4 regions of the Mesorhizobium sp. B2-6-4 genome follow, and region 4 is predicted to be linked to each of the others. Evidence: riboswitches for the same ligand, from Rfam matches in the RefSeq annotation. Region 4 holds a riboswitch; each other region holds the start of a gene.
What was found. Region 4 has a riboswitch for cobalamin ahead of FJ426_RS17665 (ABC transporter ATP-binding protein). Riboswitches for the same ligand answer to the same signal wherever they lie in the genome.
Positions count from the first base shown of each region.

Region 1 (5,231 bases), on a different contig from region 4:
CTTGGCCCTGCTGGCGTTGTTCTGGACCTACCGGCTCGGCGACAATCCCTCGATCCGGCCGGGCAAGACGCGCCCGGTCAACCCGCTGGCCAATATCGGCCGCTTCGTCGCGCAGCCGAGGCTGAGGCTGGCCTGGCTGATCGCCTTCGGCCGCTCCTGCTTCTGGACGACATTTTTCGTCTATGGCCCGCTGTTCATGGTCATCACCGGTGAGGGCGAACTTGCCGGCGGCATTCTGGTTTCGGCAGGCAACGCGCTTTTGTTCATGGCGATTTTCTGGGGCAAGGCCGGCAAGCGCTTCGGCGGCCGCAGGACCATGACTTTTGCCTATTTCGCCATGTCGGTGGTGCTGCTGGCGGCGGGTGCCGTCGGCGAAAGCGCGCCGCTCGTCACCGGCGCCTTGCTGCTGTGCGGCGCCTTCTTCACCATCGCGCTCGACGCGCTGGGCTCGACCGCCTTCATGCGCTCGGTCCGCTCTTACGAGCGGGCGCAGATGGCTGCGGTCTACCGCACTTATCTCGACTTTTCCGAACTGACGCCGCCGCTGGTCTACTCGGTGGTGCTGGCCTTTTTCGGACTGGGCTCGGTTTTCGTCACGCTCGGCCTGCTTGCGGCGGTCTGCGGTTATGTCACCTGGCAGTATCTGCCGAAGTCGCTGTGAAGCTTACGGCACAAGCGCAGCATGTCGTTCGCGTACCCAATCGTGGAAGCGGTGGAGGTCGTACTCCTCCGGCATCAGCACGCCGGCCTTATGGCGCATGGAGCGCAGCCCTTTCTGGTTGACCTCGCAGATCGCGGCATCCTCCTCCAGCACCTGGGTGCCGAATCCGACGATGTTGTCGATGTCGGTGGCGGCGAGCGCGTCGGGCGCGAACAGCCATTCGGCGGTCAATTCGGTCTGCTCGGGGCCAAGCGGCACCAGCCGTACGGACCTGACATAGTCGACGTGGCCGACGATGAACATCGAGGGCAGGCTGGTGGCGTAGGTCTGGCCGGCGGCGTGCTCGGCCGGCGTCAGGCCCGAAAAGACCGGCCCATGCGCCTGGCCGTCACGTGACCATGTTTCGGCACCCGCCCGCAGCCCGCCGGAAAATTCCGGCGCGTCATTGTCGGCATGGCGGGTCCATTCGGGGTCGTCATGCCGGCCCATCAGGCCGCGGCCGTAGATCGGCACCAGCCGCGACAGGTCCTTGTGGACGCCGGGGCAATGCAGGCATTCGTTGAAGTTTTCCCAGAAGATCTTCCAGTTGCAGTTCATCACCTTGCGCAGCACATGGCCCGATACCAGCGATTCCAGCGGCCAGTTGCCGAGATCGCCGGAGGCCGGGTCGAAGGATGAGTGCGCCGAGCCGGCGGCATCTTCCGCGAGATTGACGAAGACGAAGCCGCGCCAGACCGACAGCGCGACGCGATAGAGCGGATGGTCCGCCTTGTCGAAACCTTCGGGCAGCGTTTTCGATGGCACGCGCACGAGATCGCCGCGCAGCGAATAGGACCATGCGTGGTAGGGGCAGGTGATCAGCCGCGCCTTCAGCCGCCCCTCGCGTTCCTGGCAAAGCTGCGAGCCGCGATGCCGGCAGGTGTTGTGGAAGGCGCGCAGTTCGCCGGTATCGTCACGCAGCACGACGATCTCCTGGGTGCCGACACGGAAGGTGCGGAAAGCCAGCGGTTGGGCGAGATCAGCTTCACGGCAGACGAGCAGCCAGTTCCTGTACCAGATGGCGTCGAGGTCGCGCTGGTAGGCCGCCGCATCCCAATAGGCCGAGGACGGCAATGTCGGCTCGGCCCGGGTGAGGCCGTTATAGGGGGCGTGCTGGCTCTGGACGGGCTGCATGGCTGGCCTCCTGTGAGGATGGCAGCCGACACCCGGCCACGGAAATTGTCAATTGCAGCGGAGCAAGCGGCCGGACGGCGCTAAAGCGCTTGTCGCCGTCGGAATTTGGTTTGCCGGATGCGGCGATTTTCCCTATAGTCACCTTCGTCGTCGGTTCCGATTGGAGCCAAGAGGGAATGCGGTGCGGGCAGATTTGTTGCCCAATGCCGTGGCTGCCCCCGCAACTGTGTGCGGTAGTCCTCTCCATATGCCACTGAAGATTTTCTTCGGGAAGGTGGGGAAGGGCGCTGATCCGCGAGCCAGGAGACCTGCCGGCGACAGGAAACTGACTTCGATGCCCTCGGGTGGAGGGTGAAAGGACAAGACATGAATACCGCTTCCGTCTCCCTCGGCGCCTCCATCTCCTCGCAGTCGCGCCTCCTGCAGCTCGCGCTCGCGGCGCTGCTCGGCGTTTTCGTCGTAGGCTTTGTCGGTTTCTCGCATATCGACGCGGTCCACAATGCCGCGCACGACTATCGCCACTCGATGGCGTTTCCCTGCCACTGATAGGGATTTGACATCATGAACCTGTTTCGCAACGTCGTGTTCATCGCGGCGATCGCAGGGCTCGTGGCCGGTGTCGTTCTCGCCTGCATGCAGGCCTATGCCACCGTGCCGTTGATCCTGAAGGCGGAAGTCTACGAACAGGCCGGCGGCGGCCACCACCACGACCATACCGCACCGGCCCCGACCGACAACAACGCCATGAACTCTGCCGCCCCGGCGGGCAATGCCATGAGCTCCGCCGCGCCGGCAGCCGCTGAAGCTGTTCCGGCTGAAGAGGAAGGCTGGGCGCCGGCCGACGGCTTCGAGCGCTTCGCCTTCAGCGTGCTTGCCAACATCGTCACCGGCATCGGCTTCGCGCTGGTCCTGGTCGCGGTTTCGGAATTCGCCGGCGGCATCGGCAACTGGCGCCAGGGCGTGTTCTGGGGACTGGCCGGCTTTGCCGTGTTCACGCTGGCGCCGGGCCTCGGCCTGCCGCCGGAACTGCCGGCCATGCCTGCCGCCGAGCTTCTGCCACGCCAGATCTGGTGGACGGCGACGGTGGCGGCGACGGCGATCGGCCTTGCCCTGATCGCCTTCCGCAAATCACTGCCGCTGGCGATTCTGGGCGTGGTGTTGATCGTCGCGCCGCATATTGTCGGCGCGCCGCAGCCGGACAGTTTCGAGACGCCGATTCCGGAAGGCCTGCACCATCAGTTCGTGGTGGCGGTAACCGTAACCAACCTGGTGTTCTGGCTCGTGCTCGGCGCTGTCGTCGGCGTGGTGCGCGGACGCTTCACCGGCAGCGCGACGAGCCTGCGCGACAGCTTTGCCTGATCGCGGAAGACTGACCTTCATCATCGGCGGTGCGCGCTCCGGCAAGAGCGCGCACGCCGAAACGCTGATGACCGCCTTGCCTTCGCCATGGGCCTACATCGCCACGGCGCAACCTTATGACGACGAGATGCGGCAGCGCATCGCGTTGCACCGGTCGCGGCGCGGCGAGGGCTGGACGACCATCGATGCACCGCTAGACCTTGTCGGTGCACTCGAGGCCCTACCGGAGGACCAGCCGGTGCTTGTCGACTGCCTGACGCTCTGGCTGACCAATCACATGCTGGCCGATCATGATGTAGAGGCCGAATGTCGGCGGCTGGCTGACATGCTGTCGCGGCCGCGCGGACCCTGGTTCGTGGTATCCAACGAGGTCGGGCAAGGCATCGTGCCCGACAATGCGCTGGGGCGCCGGTTCCGCGACGCCGCCGGCCGGCTCAACCAGCAGGTCGCGGCGATTGCCGAGACCGTGCTTTTGATGGTGGCGGGGCTGCCGCTCAAGGTGAAGTGACATGACCGACATCGACGAAAAGGACGAAGAGCGCCACCGCGCCAAGATGGCCAAGCGCAAGGCGGTCCAAGACGCCGAGGTGGCGAGCAAGACGGTCGAAAAGGGGCTGCTGATCGTCAACACCGGCCCGGGCAAAGGCAAGACCACGGCTGCCTTTGGCCTGGCGCTGCGGATGCTCGGCTACGGCAAGCGCGTCGGGGTCGTCCAGTTCATCAAGGGCAAATGGCATACGGGTGAGAAGGAGGCCTTCGCCGCCTTCGACGACCGCGTCGTCTGGCACGCGATGGGCGAGGGGTTCACCTGGGAGACACAGGATCTGAAGCGCGACATCGCGGCGGCCGAGGCCGCCTGGGCCAAGGCGCTGGAGCTGATGGCCGATCCGTCGATCAGTCTCGTCGTGCTCGACGAACTCAACATCGCGCTGCGCTACGAGTATCTCGATCTGGACAAGGTGGTTGTCGCGCTGAAAGCGCGCCGCGAGGGCCTGCATGTCGTCGTCACCGGTCGCAACGCCAAGCCGGCGCTGGTCGAGGCGGCCGACCTGGTGACCGAGATGGGGCTGACCAAGCACCATTTCGCGGCGGGAGTGAAGGCGCAGCAGGGGGTGGAGTTTTGAGAGCTGTTGTCCCCTTTTGTGGATGAGCATTCAAGTCTGGTCGCCAAACGCTTCCAGCAGGGCTCACTTCCTTTCCCTCCGGAGGGGGGAAAGGTGGCGCTGCGAAGCAGCGACGGATTGGGGGAAGGCGGTTATCGAACGCGCGGTCCGTAGACAGGCAGGCGCAACCCGGCGGGTGCGAGAAACGCGACTGCCGAGCTCGTCGACCCCCACTCCGTCTCGGCTTCGCCGAGCCACCTCTCCCCGATCGACGGGGGAGAGGAAAGGCGCGAACCTGTTGCAGCCCGGCTCCCTTCCTCCCCTTCGGGAGAGAACTCACGGGGGGGTGAGATCATGCCAGAATGACGATCGCCGAAACCACGCCGAACAGGGCAATCAGCAAATAATCGGCGACGCGGTAGAGTTTCAGCGCCCGCCTTATGTCGATGCTGTCGGCTTCGCGTCGGCCGCCTTCGCCCATGAACGCGTCGTCGACCGTTACGCCGCCATAGCTGCGCGGCCCGGCGAGGGCCAGGCCGAGCCCGCCCGCCATCGCCGCCTCCGGCCAGCCGGCATTGGGCGAGCGGTGCTTTTTCGCGTCGCGCCGCACCGCCTGCCATGCGGCTTTCGCGTCGGCGCCTTTCACCAGGAAAGCCGCCAACGTGATGAGCAACGCCGTCAGCCTCGACGCCGGCAGGTTGATCCAATCGTCGAAGCGTGCGGCTGCCCTTCCGAACGTTTCGTGGCGCGGCGTGCGATGGCCGATCATCGAATCGGCGGTGTTGGCGGCCTTGTAGGCGGCGCCGCCGGCGAGGCCGCCGACGCCCGTCCAGAAGGCGGGGGCAACGATGCCGTCGGAAAAATTCTCAGCCAGGCTCTCGATCGCCGCGCGGCAGACGCCGGCCCTGTCGAGGGTTTCGGGATCGCGGCCGACG
Region 1 covers NZ_VFUE01000014.1:72,542-77,772, reverse strand. The annotation lists gene FJ426_RS20280 (MFS transporter) at 1-661, shown strand, start outside; gene FJ426_RS20275 (aromatic ring-hydroxylating dioxygenase subunit alpha) at 665-1,834, opposite strand; cobalamin riboswitch at 1,969-2,165, shown strand; gene FJ426_RS20270 (CbtB domain-containing protein) at 2,201-2,380, shown strand; gene FJ426_RS20265 (CbtA family protein) at 2,396-3,193, shown strand; gene cobU (bifunctional adenosylcobinamide kinase/adenosylcobinamide-phosphate guanylyltransferase) at 3,186-3,701, shown strand; gene cobO (cob(I)yrinic acid a,c-diamide adenosyltransferase) at 3,703-4,317, shown strand; gene cbiB (adenosylcobinamide-phosphate synthase CbiB) at 4,649-5,231, opposite strand, start outside.
Region 1: linked by a shared signal. The riboswitch ahead of FJ426_RS20270 (CbtB domain-containing protein) and the one ahead of FJ426_RS17665 (ABC transporter ATP-binding protein) in region 4 are both predicted to bind cobalamin.

Region 2 (5,231 bases), on a different contig from region 4:
CGAACGCATCCACCACCGCGCCGGCGGCGAAAGAGCCCAGCGCCATGCCGATGCCGATCCCCGTTGTCACCCAGGTAATGCCCTCGGTCAGCATCGCTTCCGGCACATGCCGTTCGATCAGGCCGAATGCCGTGATGAAAGTCGGCGAGATCGCCACGCCGCTGATGAAGACGGTCAGCGCCAAAATCGGCACGCTGTCGGCGGTGAGCGGCAAAATCGTGCTGACTGCGATGATGGCGACCGCGACGGTCAGCTGGCGCTGTAGCGGCGTCTTGAGGTTGAGCGCGCCGACCACGATGCCCAACACGAACGATCCCAGCGCATAGACGCCGATCACCAGGCTTGCGGCACCGGCTTGGCCGAACTCCTTGGTGATCGCCACGGTGCTCACTTCCGTCGTCGCGAAGGTCGCGCCGATGAAGATTAGGGCGAAGGTGATGATCTGTACCGGCCGCAGGCGGATTGCCGAGCCAGTCGAACCATGGTCCACCGGCCGCACTTTCGGCTCGGTCGATCGCTGCAGGATGAATGCTATCGAGCCCAAAGCGAGAAACAACGTGCTCGCCAGCATGCCTGCTTCCGGAAACAGCGCCGCACTGAGGCCCACCGACAGCGACGCGCCGGCGATATAGACCAGTTCGTCGGCCGCCGATTCGAAGGCGAAGGCGGTGTTCATCTCCGGCCGGCCGCGAAAAAGCTCGGTCCAGCGCGCGCGCACCATTGCCGGCATGCTGGGCATGGCCGCTGCCAGCAGCGCCGACACGAACATTGTCCATACCGGCCAATCCTGGTTGGCCGACGCAATCAGCAGCAGGAATGCCAGCACGGAGATGATGGTGGTGGGCACGACGATCCATGTCTGGCCGAGGCGGTCGACCAGCCTGGAGATCTGCGGCGCCAGGAAAGCGTTGGCCAGCGCGAATGTCGCCGAGACGGCACCCGCCAGCCAGTATTCGCCACGCGTCTGCGACAGCATCGCCACGATGCCGATCGGCGCCATGGCGATCGGCAGGCGCGCCATGAAGCCTGCAGCGGCAAAGCCCTTGGCGCCAGGGGCTCGAAAGATCTCGGAATAGGGGTTCTGCATGGTCCGTTCCTCGACAAAAGGCGATTCGGAAATTACATACGATGCGTATGAATACTAAATAGATCATACGTCGCGTATGTCAATTGGCATACGTGACGTATGTAGATAAGGCCAGAAGAGATGCACAAGCCCCGCAGGGAAATGATCGCCGAAACGCGCGCCAAATTGATTGCCGCGGCCCGGCATGCGTTCGGAACGATCGGTTATGCCGAGGCATCGATGGATGATTTCACCGCATCGGCAGGGCTGACGCGCGGTGCGCTCTATCATCATTTCGGGGACAAGAAGGGGCTTTTGCAGGCGGTTATCGCCGAGATAGACGCCGAGATGGCGGCACGGGTGAATGAGGTTGCAGCGAAAGCACCGACCCGCTGGCAAAGCTTCGTCGACGAATGCACGAGCTACATCGAAATGGCGCTGGAGCCGGAAATCCAGCGCATCATGTTTCGGGACGGTCCGGCCGTGCTGGGGGATCCCGCGCAATGGCCGAACGCCAATGCCTGCGTCGCGTCGATGACCGATCACCTGACGACGCTGCAGGGCGACGGGGTGATTGTCCCGGGCGTAGACCCCGAGACCGCGGCACGGCTGATCAACGGGGCGAGCAGCCAGGCGGCGCAGCGGATCGCCAATTCGAACGACCCGGAAGCGACGTCGAAGACCGTGGTGGCGGCATTCAAGCAACTGCTCGAAGGATTGTTGAGGAAGGATGCCGGAGCCGCCTGACGACGGCAGGCCGCCGGCAGCGCGCTGCGCATGCCGTATCGTCAAATCAAGGGTTTGTCAGACTTTTCGCATGTTGCCGCCTTGAGGCGTGCGATCGTTGATTTGAGCGGAACTTCGCCCTGTCCGCAAAACGTCTCGCTCATGATCAGCTCGGGCAGCGGCAGCCGCCGCCCCCAGCCATGTGTTTCGAGGTCCGGTTTCGGCGCGAACTCCGAGACACGGCCGACACAGAGATAGGCCACCGGCGTCACATGCTCGGGAATCGACAGAAGGCCTTTCAACGCCTGCGCCTCGATAATGCTGACCCAGCCAACGCCGACGCCTTCGGCGCGCGCCGCCAGCCAGAAATTCTGCACCGCGCAGACCGTGCTGTAGAGATCCATCTCGGGATTGTGCCAGCGTCCCAGCGGCGAACCCTGTGAGCGTCGGCGGTCGCAGGTGATACAGATATTGAGCGCGCTTTCGCAGATGCCTTCCAGCTTGAGCTTGCGGTAGAGCGCCCGCCGCTCTTCCTCGATCGCCGGCAATTCCTGCTCGCGCGCCGCGAGGAACAGGTCGCGCACCTGTTCCCGTCGTTCGGTGCCACGAATGACGATGAAATTCCATGGCTGCATGAAGCCGACCGATGGCGCGTGATGGGCGGCAAGCAGCAGCCGCGCCAAGACCTCGTCGTCGACGGCCTCTGATGTAAAATGGCTGCGGACATCGCGCCGCGTGAACATGGCGCGGTAGACCGCATCGCGCGCCATCTGGTCGAATCCGTCACCCACGGGGATGGTCATATTGTCCGGCATCGCTTGTCCCCTTGCGATTGCAATCAACTGCCGTCCGCCTGACCATGCGGATGACGATGCCTGCCAGGCCGGTCTTCTGGCTCGGGATCAACCCGCATCCGGCGCCTTCCCGTCATCGACAGTGGCATTTACCGGCGCGGTCCCCCTTACAGCGTTGGGCACGCCACGGTATCAAACCGTGTTCCCGATTCTCCCGCTCGCGGCGGGCACCAGGCAGTGGCCGGGACTTTACGACGAAGCCCCTGCGCCGCCAATCCCCGCGGCGACGCGAACGGACGCAAGCGCGATTTTCCCCAACCATCAGGCCGCAACGCATGGCCATCGCCGCGCCAGGGCACTAGATAGGGAGCATGGCCACTCGTCTCTACACCCATCCGATCTTCCTCGAGCACATCACGCCACCCGGCCATCCGGAGCGGCCGGACCGCTTGCGCGCAATCGAGCGCGTGCTCGACGACGAGGCTTTTGCCGCGCTCGATCGCCTCGAGGCGCCACAAGGCGACGAGGCCACCATTCTCTACGCGCATCCCGAGGATTTCGTCGAGCGGGTACGCGCCGCCATTCCCGATACGGGCATCGCCCGCATAGATGCCGACACAACGGCCAGCCCGAAGAGCTGGCAAGCGGCGATCACCGCGATCGGCGCCGCCAACGCCGCCGTCGACGACGTCTTTGCCGGCAGGGCAGACAACGTTTTCGTCGCCGCCCGGCCGCCCGGCCATCATGCGGAGAAAGCGACGGCGATGGGCTTCTGCCTGTTCAACACGGCGGCCATCGCCGCACGTTATGCACAGCGCAAACACGATATCGAACGCGTCGCCATCGTCGACTGGGACGTGCATCACGGCAACGGCACGCAGGATGTTTTCTGGGACGATCCGTCCGTGCTTTATTGCTCGACGCACCAGATGCCGCTCTACCCCGGCACCGGAGCAAAGAACGAAACCGGCGCCGGCAACATCGTCAACGCGCCGCTTGCGCCGCAGACCGGCAGCGAGGCGTTCCGCGATGCCTTCCTGTCGCGCGTGCTGCCCTCGCTCGACAATTTTGCACCCGACCTGATCATCATTTCGGCCGGCTTCGACGCGCATCATCGCGATCCGCTGGCCGAGATCAACCTGACCGAGGATGATTTCGACTGGGCGACCGGCCAACTCATGCAGCGCGCGGCGCGCCACAGCGGCAACCGGCTCGTCAGCCTGCTCGAGGGCGGCTACGATCTGCAAGGATTGGCATTTTCGGTCGCCGCCCATGTCGGGCGACTGATGAAAGGATGAATGATGGCTGGTGAAACCAACGAAGACGTCAAGGCGATGAGCTTCGAACAGGCTCTCGACGCGCTGGAGAAGATCGTCGATGATCTGGAGCGTGGCGATGTGCCGCTCGACCAGTCGATCAGGATCTACGAGCGCGGCGAGGCGCTGAAGGTGCATTGCGACCGGCTGCTCAAGGCGGCCGAGGACAAGGTGGAGAAGATCAGGCTGTCCCGCGACGGCAAGCCGGTCGGGACGGAGCCGCTGGACGCGGATTGAGGCACGCAGCCGTCTCTCTGGTTTTTGACACGATCATGATTGAGGATAGAACGCGTCCCGATTGAAACGGCTCCAGGACAAGAGGAGATACGGAAGCGATGTGCAGAAACATCAAGACCCTGTTCAATTTTGATCCGCCGGCGACCAACGACGAGGTGCGCGATGCAGCCCTTCAATTCGTTCGCAAGCTGAGCGGAACGACGCGGCCTTCGAAGCAGAACCAGCACGCATTCGACCATGCCGTCGAGGCCATCGCGGCGTCGGCGCGCGAGCTTCTCGATTCGCTTGAAACCAACCAGCATCCGCGCAATCGCGAGGAGGTTGCGGCCAAGCTGCGGGCGAAGGCGGCGATCCGCTTTGCCTGATCTGGCCAAAGCAGCCATCGGCCGCTGACAAGGAGAGTTCATGAGCTTCTTTCCCGGGAAGGACCCTGAAGCCGGCGATGCCTTTGCCAGCGACCAAATCGAATTGATGGTCATTCCGAACGCCAAGGACATTGGCGGTTTTCAGGTTCGCCGCGCCTTGCCGACCGCCAAAAGGCGGCTGGTCGGTCCCTTCATCTTCTTCGACCGCATGGGCCCGGCCATCCTTCGTGCCGGTCAGGCGCTCGATGTCCGGCCGCATCCTCATATCGGCCTGTCGACGGTCACCTACCTGTTCGACGGCAGGATCAGGCATCGCGATTCGCTCGGCACCGAGATGGTGATCGAGCCGGGTGACGTGAACCTGATGACCGCCGGCCGCGGCATCGTCCATTCGGAGCGCACGCCGGAAGAACTGCGCGGCGCGCCGATGTCGATCTCGGGGCTGCAGACATGGTTGGCGCTGCCGGACGGCAAGGAGGAAGTGGCGCCGGTTTTCGAAAACACCGCTGTCGCGCGGCTTCCCGACATCGACGCGGAAGGCGTCAGTGGCCGCATCGTCATAGGCGATTTCCAGGGGCTGCGTTCCCCGGTGCGGGCCGATTCCGAGACGCTCTACGCCGACCTCAGGCTGGCGCCCGGCGCCAGCGTGAAAATCCCTGCCGACGCGGAAGAACGCGCCATCTATACGCTGGAAGGCGAGGTCTCGATTTCCGGCGACGTGTTTCCG
Region 2 covers NZ_VFUE01000003.1:88,207-93,437, forward strand. The annotation lists gene FJ426_RS05080 (MFS transporter) at 1-1,087, opposite strand, end outside; gene FJ426_RS05085 (TetR/AcrR family transcriptional regulator) at 1,208-1,813, shown strand; gene bluB (5,6-dimethylbenzimidazole synthase) at 1,855-2,607, opposite strand; cobalamin riboswitch at 2,656-2,836, opposite strand; gene FJ426_RS05095 (histone deacetylase family protein) at 2,958-3,884, shown strand; gene FJ426_RS05100 (exodeoxyribonuclease VII small subunit) at 3,888-4,139, shown strand; gene FJ426_RS05105 (DUF2277 domain-containing protein) at 4,238-4,504, shown strand; gene FJ426_RS05110 (pirin family protein) at 4,545-5,231, shown strand, end outside.
Region 2: linked by a shared signal. The riboswitch ahead of bluB (5,6-dimethylbenzimidazole synthase) and the one ahead of FJ426_RS17665 (ABC transporter ATP-binding protein) in region 4 are both predicted to bind cobalamin.

Region 3 (5,231 bases), on a different contig from region 4:
AGTTGCCGCCAAAACCCTGCTAGCATGGCCGGAATCAACCGTCCGAACGACGCTCAACAAGCCATCAGAGTCGCATCCGAATGAAGGAAAAGATCTCGCTTGCCACGGCCCGGCGCATCGCGCTCGCCGCCCAAGGGTTCACTGATCCCCGCCCCGCCGGCACGCCCGACCGACGCCACTTCGCCCGCGTGCTCTCGCGTACCGGCCTGCTGCAGATCGATTCCGTCAGCGCGGTGGTGCGCGCTCACTACATGCCGCTCTATTCGCGCCTTGGTCCCTACCCGTTCGCCTTGCTCGACAACGCCGCCGTCACGCGCAAGCGCACGGTTTTCGAATACTGGGCGCACGAGGCTTCCTTCCTGCCGGTCGAGACCTATCCCCTGATGCGTTGGCGCATGCAGCGCGCGGAGCGTGGCGATGAAATGTATCTGGGTCTCGCCAAATGGGGCCGCGAGCACGCCGCCTATATCGAAGAGATCTACCGCGAGGTCGCGGAGCGCGGCCCGATCGCCGCCTCCGCGCTCGAAGGCCAGAAAGGGTCCGGCGGCTGGTGGGGCTGGAGCCACGCCAAGCATGCCTTCGAATGGCTGTTCTGGGCAGGACGCATCACCACCGCGCACCGCCGTGGCTTCGAACGCTTCTACGATCTGCCCGAGCGCGTGCTGCCGCAGGCGATCCTCGATCTGCCGGTGCCGTCAGCCGAGGACGCGCATCGGGAATTGCTGCGGATATCCGCCCGCGCTCATGGCGTCGCGACAGCAAGCGACCTGCGCGACTATTTCCGCCTGTCGCCGGCCGACATGAAGGGCCGGCTGGAGGAGCTGGTTGAAACAGGCGAGCTGGTGCCGGTGCGTGTCGAGGGCTGGAACAAACCGGCTTACCTCCATAAGGAGGCCCGTATTCCACGAAAAATCGAGGCCCGCGCCTTGCTGGCGCCGTTCGATCCGGTCGTTTTCGAGCGCTCGCGCACGGAGCGGCTGTTCGATTTCCACTACCGCATAGAAATCTACACCCCTGCCGAAAAACGGCAATACGGCTATTACGTCCTGCCGTTCCTGCTCGGCGACAGGATCGTGGCGCGCGTCGACCTCAAGGCCGACCGGCCGGCCAGCGTGCTACGCGTCCACGCGGCCTATGCCGAGCCCGGCGCGCCGCCTGAAACCGCCGCGCAACTCTTCCAGGAATTGACGCAGATGCAGGGCTGGCTCGGCCTCGAACGGATCGAGGTTACGCCCGCCGGCGACCTTGGGCAGCCGCTCGCCGACATTGCCGTGTCGTAGACGCGCGTTGACACCGCCGCCTGCAAGAGCCTAAATCCATTCCAGACGGTCTCCTCTCGGCAAAGGGAGGAGCCAAGAGGGAATGCGGTGCGAAATCTCGATTTCAAATCCGCGGCTGTCCCCGCAACTGTAAGCGACGAGCCAAGGCCGAAAACCACTGGGACGGTCCCGGGAAGGCGGCACGAAGGCGATGACCCGCGAGCCAGGAGACCTGCCGTCTGAGACATAAGAATCCGATCGCCCGGCGGGTTTTCCGGGCAAGGAGCCCGATTTGGAACGCGACAGCAGTTTCCCGGCTGAAACAGCGGACATTTTGTCTGGCGATAGCGACTTGTCTGGCGATAGCGACGCCTTGGCCGGCGTCACTGTCATCATCTGCGCTTCCTGCCGCGACGAGACCGGTTCCGATGCCCATCCCCGCGCCGGCGAAGTTTTGGCTCAAGATACGCGCCAAGCCGCAACGGCCGACAATGTCCGTGTCCGCACCGTCGAATGCCTCGGCAACTGCAAGCGCCGTCTCAGTGCCGCGATTCTTCGCGACGGCTGCTGGAGTTATGTCTTCGGCGACCTGAACATCGCCAGCGGCGCCGATCTCGTCACCGGCGCGAAACTCTTCGCCGCTTCGACCAACGGCCTCATTCCGTGGCGTGGTCGCCCGGATTCCCTCAAGCGCGGCCTCGTCGCCCGCATTCCTCCCCTCGACATGCTGAAGGACTGATCATGACCGCCGCAGTTTCCGCCGCCACTCTCTCCCGCGTCCCCTGTACCGTGGTCACCGGCTTCCTGGGTGCCGGCAAGACCACGCTGGTCCGCCATCTCCTGGAGAACGCGGGCGGCAAGCGGATCGCCATCATCGTCAACGAATTCGGCGACATCGGAATCGACGGCGAGATCCTCAAGGGCTGCGGCATCGACACCTGCCCGGAGGAAAACATCGTCGAACTGGCCAATGGCTGCATCTGCTGCACCGTCGCCGACGATTTCGTCCCGGCGCTCGACCAGATCCTGTCGCTGACGCCGAAGGTCGACCACATCCTGATCGAGACCTCAGGCTTGGCTCTGCCCAAGCCGCTGGTCCAGGCCTTCCAGTGGCCGACAGTGAAGAGCCGGGTGACAGTCGACGGCGTAATCGCCGTGGTCGACGGTCCGGCATTGGCCGAGGGGCGCGTCGCCAACGACATGGACGCCCTGCAGGCGCAACGCGCGCAGGACCAGACACTGGACCACGACGACCCCGTCGAGGAGGTGTTCGAGGACCAGATCGCCTGCGCCGACCTCATCATCCTGTCGAAGAGCGACCTGATGGATGCCGCAGGTTCGGCTCGCGCCAACGCCATCATTGGCGAACACTCCGCCCGCGCCGTGAAGGTCGTGCCGACGGCTCATGGCAAGGTCGATCCGTCCGTGCTGCTCGGGCTAGGCCTCGCCGTCGAGGACGACATCGAGAACCGCAAGTCCCATCATGACGGCGCCTTCGACCACGAGCACGACGACTTCGATACGTTCATCGTCGACATCCCCTCGATCGCCAACCCGGACGACCTGGCAAAGCGCGTCGCGACCGCCGCCGAACAGGAGAACGTGCTGCGGGTGAAAGGCTTCGTCGAGGTCGGCGGCAAGCCGATGCGGCTTTTGCTCCAGGCCGTTGGTCCGCGCGTCAATCATTACTACGACCGCGCCTGGACGGCTGACGACGACCGCCGCTCGCGCCTGGTCGTCATCGGCCTCAAGGGGCTGAACCGCCCGGCGATCGAGCATATCCTCGCCGGCTGAGGCAACACCGACCGCGATGCACATCCTCACCACCACATCCGCCTCGCTCGACGATCTCGCCGAGCCGGTCGATCTGCGGCAGACGCCGGCGGAAATGGTGGCGCTGTCCTTCACGGACAGCGACCTGGCCGGACTGGCAGCGGCCTGGAAAGGCGACGCCGATCGGCTGCCCACGATGCGGCTGGCCGCGCTGCGCGACCTGCGCCACCCCATGTCTGTCGACCTCTGGATCGACAGCGTCGCCCGTAACGCCAAAGTCATTCTGGTGCGTATTCTCGGCGGTTACGAGTGGTGGCGCTACGGCTGCGACCAGTTGGCCGTGGTTGCCCGTGAGCGCGGCATAAAGCTGGCACTGCTTCCCGGTGAAAGCCACGACGAGGATATCAGGCTGATCGAAGCCTCGACGCTGCCGCGCGAGGAACTGGACGGGCTGCTCAATTATTTCCGCCAGGGCGGCCCGGCCAATATGAGCGCGCTGGTGCGCAGGCTGGCGCGGTTGGCGGGGTCTGATGCCGAACTTGCCGAACCGGTTAGCGTGCCGAAAGCCGGGTTTTATGAGCCGGGGCGCGGAGTCGTGGAGAAGCCGCACTTATCGAATGTTGACGATCCTACACACCCCCCTCTGTCCGGCAGGACATCTCCTCCGCAAGGGGGGAGATCGGCTGTCATCAAGGCCGGCTCCTCTTCTGTCCCCTTGGACAGGGATTTATCTCGACCATCCGCGATAGGCGAAATCGTCGATGAAAGAGCAATCTCCCCCCTTGCGGGGGAGATGTCCGGTAGGACAGAGGGGGGTGTGACGGAACTCGACGCCGGCAACGTCAACCCACCCGTGATTCCCGTCCTCTTCTACCGCTCGATGCTGCTCGCCGCCGATGTCGCGCCGATCGACGCGCTTTTCGAGGCGCTACGGCAGCGCGGCATGCTCCCGGTGCCGATCTTCGTCTCCAGCCTGAAAGACCCGGAATCTCTGGCTTTTGTTGAAACCGCGATTGCCCAGCCCGCCGCCATCATCACTGCGACCGCGTTCGCGTCCGGCGCCGAACCCGGCGTCGAGACCCTGTTCGACCGCGCCGGCGTGCCGGTCTTCCAGGTGATCGTCGCCACCACCCGCCGCGACGTATGGGAGAAGAACCAGCGCGGGCTTGCGCCCGCCGACCTCGCCATGCATGTCGTGCTGCCCGAACTCGACGGCCGCATCCTGGCCGGCGCCGTTTCGTTCAAGGGCGAGAGCGAGACCGACCCGGCGCTCGGCCACCGCGCCTTTGCCAACCGGCCGGAACCCGATCGCGTCGAACAGGTGGCGGACCGGGTCGCGGCCTTCATCAGGCTTCGGGAGACGCCCCGCGCGGAGCGCAAGCTCGCTATCCTGATCCCCGATTACCCAAGCGCTCCCGGCCGCACCGGCTATGCGGTCGGGTTGGACGTGCCGTCCAGCGTGCTGGCGATGCTGCACGACCTCAAGGAACAGGGCTATGCGGTTGAAGGGATCCCGCAATCGCCGCGTGCGTTGCTGGATTTGCTGGAGTCCGGCAAGGCCGGGCTGGGGCTGGATGAGTACCTTGCCCTCTCAACGGAATTGCCGGGCGCAGCAATTGCTGCCGTAGAAGCAGCTTGGGGCAAAGCCGAAGGCGAGACAGGTTTGCGCGAGGCACCCCCCTCTGTCCTGCCGGACATCTTCCCCGCAAGGGGGGAGATTACGCCGTCATCTCTGTCTTCGCCAATCTCCAACGTTGCAAGAGTAGCTCCAGCGTCGAAACTGCCAATCTCCCCCCTTGCGGGGGAGATGTCCGGCAGGACAGAGGGGGGTGTTCAAGCGCTGCCCGCCGCCAAATTCCCCTTCCGCGCCGCGACCTTCGGCAACATCACCGTGGCGCTGGCTCCAGACCGCGGCCGCTCGGCCGACCGCCGCGCCGACTATCACGACCCGACGCTGCCGCCGCGCCATGCGTTGCTCGCCTTCGGCCTGTGGCTGCGCAAATTGCTCGGCGTCCATGCGCTCATCCATGTTGGCGCGCATGGCACGCTGGAATGGCTGCCGGGCAAGACGGTTGCGCTTTCGCAAAGCTGCTTCCCCGAGATCGTCACCGGTCCCCTGCCCGTCATCTATCCCTTTATCGTCTCCAATCCCGGCGAGGCGGCGCAGGCGAAGCGGCGGATCGCCGCCGTCACGCTCGG
Region 3 covers NZ_VFUE01000014.1:109,024-114,254, forward strand. The annotation lists gene FJ426_RS20435 (winged helix-turn-helix domain-containing protein) at 81-1,280, shown strand; cobalamin riboswitch at 1,310-1,514, shown strand; gene FJ426_RS20440 (DUF1636 family protein) at 1,552-1,998, shown strand; gene cobW (cobalamin biosynthesis protein CobW) at 2,001-3,053, shown strand; gene FJ426_RS20450 (cobaltochelatase subunit CobN) at 3,070-5,231, shown strand, end outside.
Region 3: linked by a shared signal. The riboswitch ahead of FJ426_RS20440 (DUF1636 family protein) and the one ahead of FJ426_RS17665 (ABC transporter ATP-binding protein) in region 4 are both predicted to bind cobalamin.

Region 4 (5,231 bases):
GTGGAGATGGCGGCGGCGAGCGCCGTGGCGGCCGCCACGACAGTCGTGCGCAGAAGTGTCGTTCTCTTGGCGATGCTCATGCACGTTCCTCCCTTTTGTCCTCGCGAGCGAGGGTTTCGACATCTGCTTCGGCAATCGCGGCCGGCTCCTCCCGCCGGCCAATCCTCACGTCGGGTTCGGCAGGTAGCTGACGCCTCCCCTGCATTGCTGGAGGTATTCCAGCGCGCGGACCTGGCCTGTCATCTCGAGGTCGTCGCGATAGACCGGGTCGTGCCAGCCTTCGATGTCGATGGCGCCGCGATAGCCGGCCAGCCGCAATTCGCTGATCACCCGCGTCCAGTCGCTGTCGCCGAAGCCGGGCGTGCGCATCTGCACGAAGGGCAGGCGGCCGAAGACGCCGTGCTCGCGTATGACATCCCAGCGCACCGTCGCGTCCTTGCCGTGGATATGGAAGATGCGCGGCGCCCATTTGCGGATCTGCGGGATCGGGTCGATCAGATAGACCAACTGATGGCAGGGCTCCCATTCCAGACCCAGATTCTCATCCGGCAATTCGTTGAACATCAGCTCCCAGGCGTCCGGATTATGGGCGATGTTCCAGTCGCCGGCGGCCCAGTTGCCATCCATGGCGCAATTCTCGAAGGCGATGCGCACGCCCTTGTCGGCCGCGCGTTTGGCCAATTCGCCCCAGACTTCGCGGTAGCGCGGCAGGCTGTCGGTCAGCTGCTTGCCGCGGATGCGGCCGGTAAAACCGCTGACCAGATTGGTGCCGAACAGATGCGCGCTGTCGATCACCGTTTCCCAGGCCTTGAGCACGCCGCGGTCGGTGTCGCCGCTCTCGAGTGGATTGCCGAACACGCCGATCGAGCTGACGCTGACATCGGCATCGCCGATGGCGTCGCGGATCTCGCCGGCGAGCCGCCCTAGGTCCTTGCCGCCCAGCGTCTGCCAGAAGAAGGGCTGGACGCTCTCGAAACCGAGCGGCAGGATCTGCCTGACATAGGCGGCCGGATCTTCGAGATTGGCCCGCACCATGGTGCCGATCCTGATGTCGAGAAGCGGGTCCGCCATGGTCATCCTTCCTGCCTGGGGATTTCGATCCGGCGCCCGGTCTCGGCGCTTTCGATCGCCGCGAAAACCATGGCCAGGCTCTTGATATTGTCGGCGCCGCGCGTCTCCGGCTCGGTGCCGGTTTCCACGGCGCGGACGAAATCTTCCATGACGCCGAGATGCCCGCCGATGCGGTCGGCAGGGTCGAGCGGCGGCACCGCTACCGGCACGACCTTGTCGAGGAGGCCTTCGCGTTCCGGCAGCACGGCTTCGGCCTTCAACTCGTCATGACCATCCCAGGTCAGGCTGCCGCGTTCGCCGACGATGCGCCAACTGCCTTCCCAACTGGTGCGGAAACCGTCGGCGCACCAACTGCCGCGATAGGTGAACATCTTGCCCTGGCCAAGCTCGAAGGTGGCGCTTGCCGACGATCCCTGCCGGTACCAGGAATTGGACGGCTCCCATTCCCGGCAATACACTTCGGTCGGCTCGCCATCGACCATGTAGCGGGCGGCGTCGAATGTATGGATCGCCATGTCGAGCAGCAGCACATGGCGCATGCCTTCGCGGAAACCGCCGAAATGCGGCGCAATGAAAAAATCGGCATGGATGCTGGTCGCAGCGCCGATGGCGCCGGAGCCGAGGAAGCGCCGGATGCGCCGGACGTTGGCGACGTAGCGGCGGTTCTGCACCACGGCATGGACGCGTCGCGCGCGCCGCGCATCGTCGATGATGGCGCGCGCATTGTCCGGGCTGTCGGCCAGCGGCTTTTCCGTCAACAGATGACAGCCATGGGCAAAGGCCGAATTCGCCACGGCGCGACGGGCGGCAGGCACGACCACGTCGAACACCGCATCGGGTCTGGTCTGGGAGAGAACGACGTCGAGATCGGTCCCGATCGCGACCCCGGCGAGGTCGTATTCGCGTGCCCGCTGGCGCGCCCTGTCGGCGTCGAGGTCGACGAGACCGACGATCTTGACGGCAGGGGATTGGCTGATGGCCTCGAGCCAGGATTTGCTCATGGCTCCGCACCCGACCAGGACGACGTGCATCATCCAGCGCTCCTCCGGCCAACCCCTCCTGGCTGGCACCCACGGCAGTCCGTAAATAGCTTCCGTAAACGTTTACGATGACACACCCGATGGCGTATATTGTCAATCGGATTTGTACCGTCGGCTCTGAAACGCCTTGGCCGCAAGACCGGCTGGTGCTAGCCAGAAGCAGGAGGGGGAGGCCTTGGCGTCCAGCATTCACGATCTTGCACGGCACCTGAACATTTCGATCGGTACGGTCTCGCGCGCGCTTAACGGGCGCGCCGACGTGAACGCCGAGACACGCCAGCGCGTGCTCGAGGCGGCCCGGAAGCTCAATTATTCACCGAACCACTCGGGCAGGAACCTACGCCGCGGCACCACCCATGCCGTGGCTTTCATGCTGCAGCCGCATCCGGGCGACCAGCAGTATGGCGAGCCGTTCTTCATTCCGTTCCTCACCGGACTGCAAGCGACATTGGCCGAGTGCGGGCTGGACCTGATCATCGTCATGGGCGCGCCGGCGGATTATCAGCAGGAGCGGCTGCGCCGCGTCGTCGAGACGCGTCGTGCCGATGCCGTCGTACTGGCCTGGACGCGGCGCGAGGACGATCGCATCGACTATCTGAGCAAGGCCGGCTTTCCCTTCGCGACGCTCGGCCGAAGCCGGTCCGGCGACGACAGCTATCCCTCTCTGGATCTGGATTTCGAGAAGGCGGGCGCCGATGCGGTCGACCGGCTGGTTGCGCGCGGCCACCGCCGCATCGCCGCCATCCGGCCGTCGCTTGACCTGAATTTCGGTTATCTGTTTCTGGAGGGTTATTGCAAGGCGCTGCGGCGGCACGGCATCGAAGTCGATCCCGGCCTGATTGTGGACGGTTTTATCAACGAAGCCGGTGGCTACGCGGTGACACCGCAAGTCATGCGGTCGAAGGATCCGCCGACCGCGATTATCTTCAACAACGACTCGATGGCGCTCGGCGGCTGCAAAGCGCTCGCCGAAATGGGGATCAAGCCCGGGCAGGATGTCGCGGTGATCGTCATCGTCGACACGCCGCTCTGCCGTTATTTCTCGCCGGCGCTGACCGGCTTTCGCCCGAGCCTGGATCCGATGGGGCGGCGCCTCGGCGAAATCCTGCTCGCCTCGCTCCCGGCTTTCGCCGGCGCGAAAGGGCCAGAGATCATTCGCGAGGTCTGGCCGCTGGAACTGGTGGCGCGCGATAGCGATTGACCAGACGATTGTATTGTTATAACAGAACATACATCGACCTTGCCTTGACGCTGCCTGCATCCTAGGCTGCGACTCGTGATGGTCCCCGCGCCGCAAGGCGAGGGGTGAAAAGGGAACATGGTGAGGCCCGATTTTCGGGTCGAAGCCATGGCTGCCCCCGCAACTGTAAGCGGCGAGCAAAATCCGAGAAGCCACTGGCCGGCAAGGCTGGGAAGGCAGGATGGCGCAACGACCCGCGAGCCAGGAGACCTGCCATCTGCATGAGTTGACCGGACGGGGTGTGCCGGGAGGAGACGCGGGGTTCGGTCTTGTCGACCGGTTCAAGCCAGCTTCCTTCCGTCGCCATTTTTGAAAGTGACGGAAGTTGGACGGCTCCATCGATCGCATTCACTGCATTCCCATGCATCGCATCATCGTGTGCACGCTTTGCCGCGATATCGCCACCGAGGTGAATTCAGGCCAGCGTCCGGCAGGATTGGCAAGCAAGACGCTGGCCCGTATTCCGGCAGGCCCTGCAAGGAATTGCCCATGACCGCGCCGCTTCTCGAGGCCCGCGACCTGGCCGCGGCGGCGGATGGCCTGCATCTGGTGCATCCGGTCAGCCTTTCGGTGGCGGCGGGCGACCGTCTCGCCATCATCGGTCCCAACGGCGCCGGCAAGACGACATTGCTGCGCATGCTGTCGGGCATGCTGCGGCCGAGTTCGGGCGAAGTGAAGCTCACCGGGCGCCTGCTGGACAGGATTTCGACCGCCGAGCGGGCGCTGCACATCGCCGTCGTCGGCCAGACCGATCAACCGGATCCACGGCTGGCGGTGATCGATTATGTCGAGCTCGGCCGGGTTCCGCATACCGGCCGCAGGCACAGGAGCGAGGAACGCGACATTGTCGTCGAGGCGCTGCGCCGGACCGGGCTGTTGCCGCTGCTTGGCCGCACCATCGGCTCGCTGTCGGGCGGCGAGCGCCAGCGCGCCCAGCTTGCCCGCGCCATCGCACAGGAGCCGAAGATCCTGTTCCTCGACGAGCCGACCAACCATCTCGACCCGCGGGCGCGCAGCGAGTTGCTCGAACTGGTTGCAGGCCTCGGCATGACCGTGATCGCGGTGCTGCACGATCTGGCGCTGGTGACGCCTTTCGCCACCAGGGTCGCGGTGATGAGCCATGGCCGGTTGCATGTGCTGGCGCCGCCACGCGAAGCACTCACTCAGCAGCTGATCCGCGAGATCTTCGGTGTCGACGTCTTTAGGTTGCGCCACCCGATGGAGGACCGCGAGCTGACGGTGTTCGAGGTTCCGAACCGTGCCGCGCCATCTTCGTGAGCGCAGATCCAATTCCCGTGCAACGAAGGAGCAACATCCGTGAAACGCCTTGCCGTATCTCTTGCCTTCTCCCTGCTGGCCTCTACGGCCTTCGCCTTTCCGGTGACGGTCGACAGCTGCGGCAAGTCGCTGACCTTCGACGCGCCTCCAAAGCGCGCTGTCATTCACGATCTCAACATGGCCGAGATGGCCTTCGCCCTGAAGCTGCAGCCGTCGATCGTCGGCCTGACCGGCATCACCGGATGGTACAAGGTCGGCCCCGAATTCAAGGCCGAGCAAGGCTCGATCCCGGAACTGGCGCCCAAATATCCGACGCTGGAAAACCTGGTCGCTGTCGAGCCCGACTTCTTCTTCGCCGGTTGGTACTACGGCATGAAGCCGGGCGGCGAGGTGACGCCCGATACGCTGGCGCAACACGGCATCAAGACCCTGGTGCTGACGGAAAGCTGCGTCCATCTCGACAAGAACCGCCCCGCCGCTTCGATGGACCTGCTCTATGGCGATGTCGAGAAGCTGGGCAAGATCTTCGGCAAGGAGGCCGAAGCGGATAAGCTCGTCTCCGGCTGGAAGGCGCAGCTCGCCGAAATCACGGCCAAGGTCGG
Region 4 covers NZ_VFUE01000012.1:16,686-21,916, forward strand. The annotation lists gene FJ426_RS17645 (substrate-binding domain-containing protein) at 1-80, opposite strand, end outside; gene FJ426_RS17650 (sugar phosphate isomerase/epimerase) at 166-1,071, opposite strand; gene FJ426_RS17655 (Gfo/Idh/MocA family oxidoreductase) at 1,074-2,105, opposite strand; gene FJ426_RS17660 (LacI family DNA-binding transcriptional regulator) at 2,287-3,312, shown strand; cobalamin riboswitch at 3,375-3,584, shown strand; gene FJ426_RS17665 (ABC transporter ATP-binding protein) at 3,841-4,629, shown strand; gene FJ426_RS17670 (ABC transporter substrate-binding protein) at 4,669-5,231, shown strand, end outside.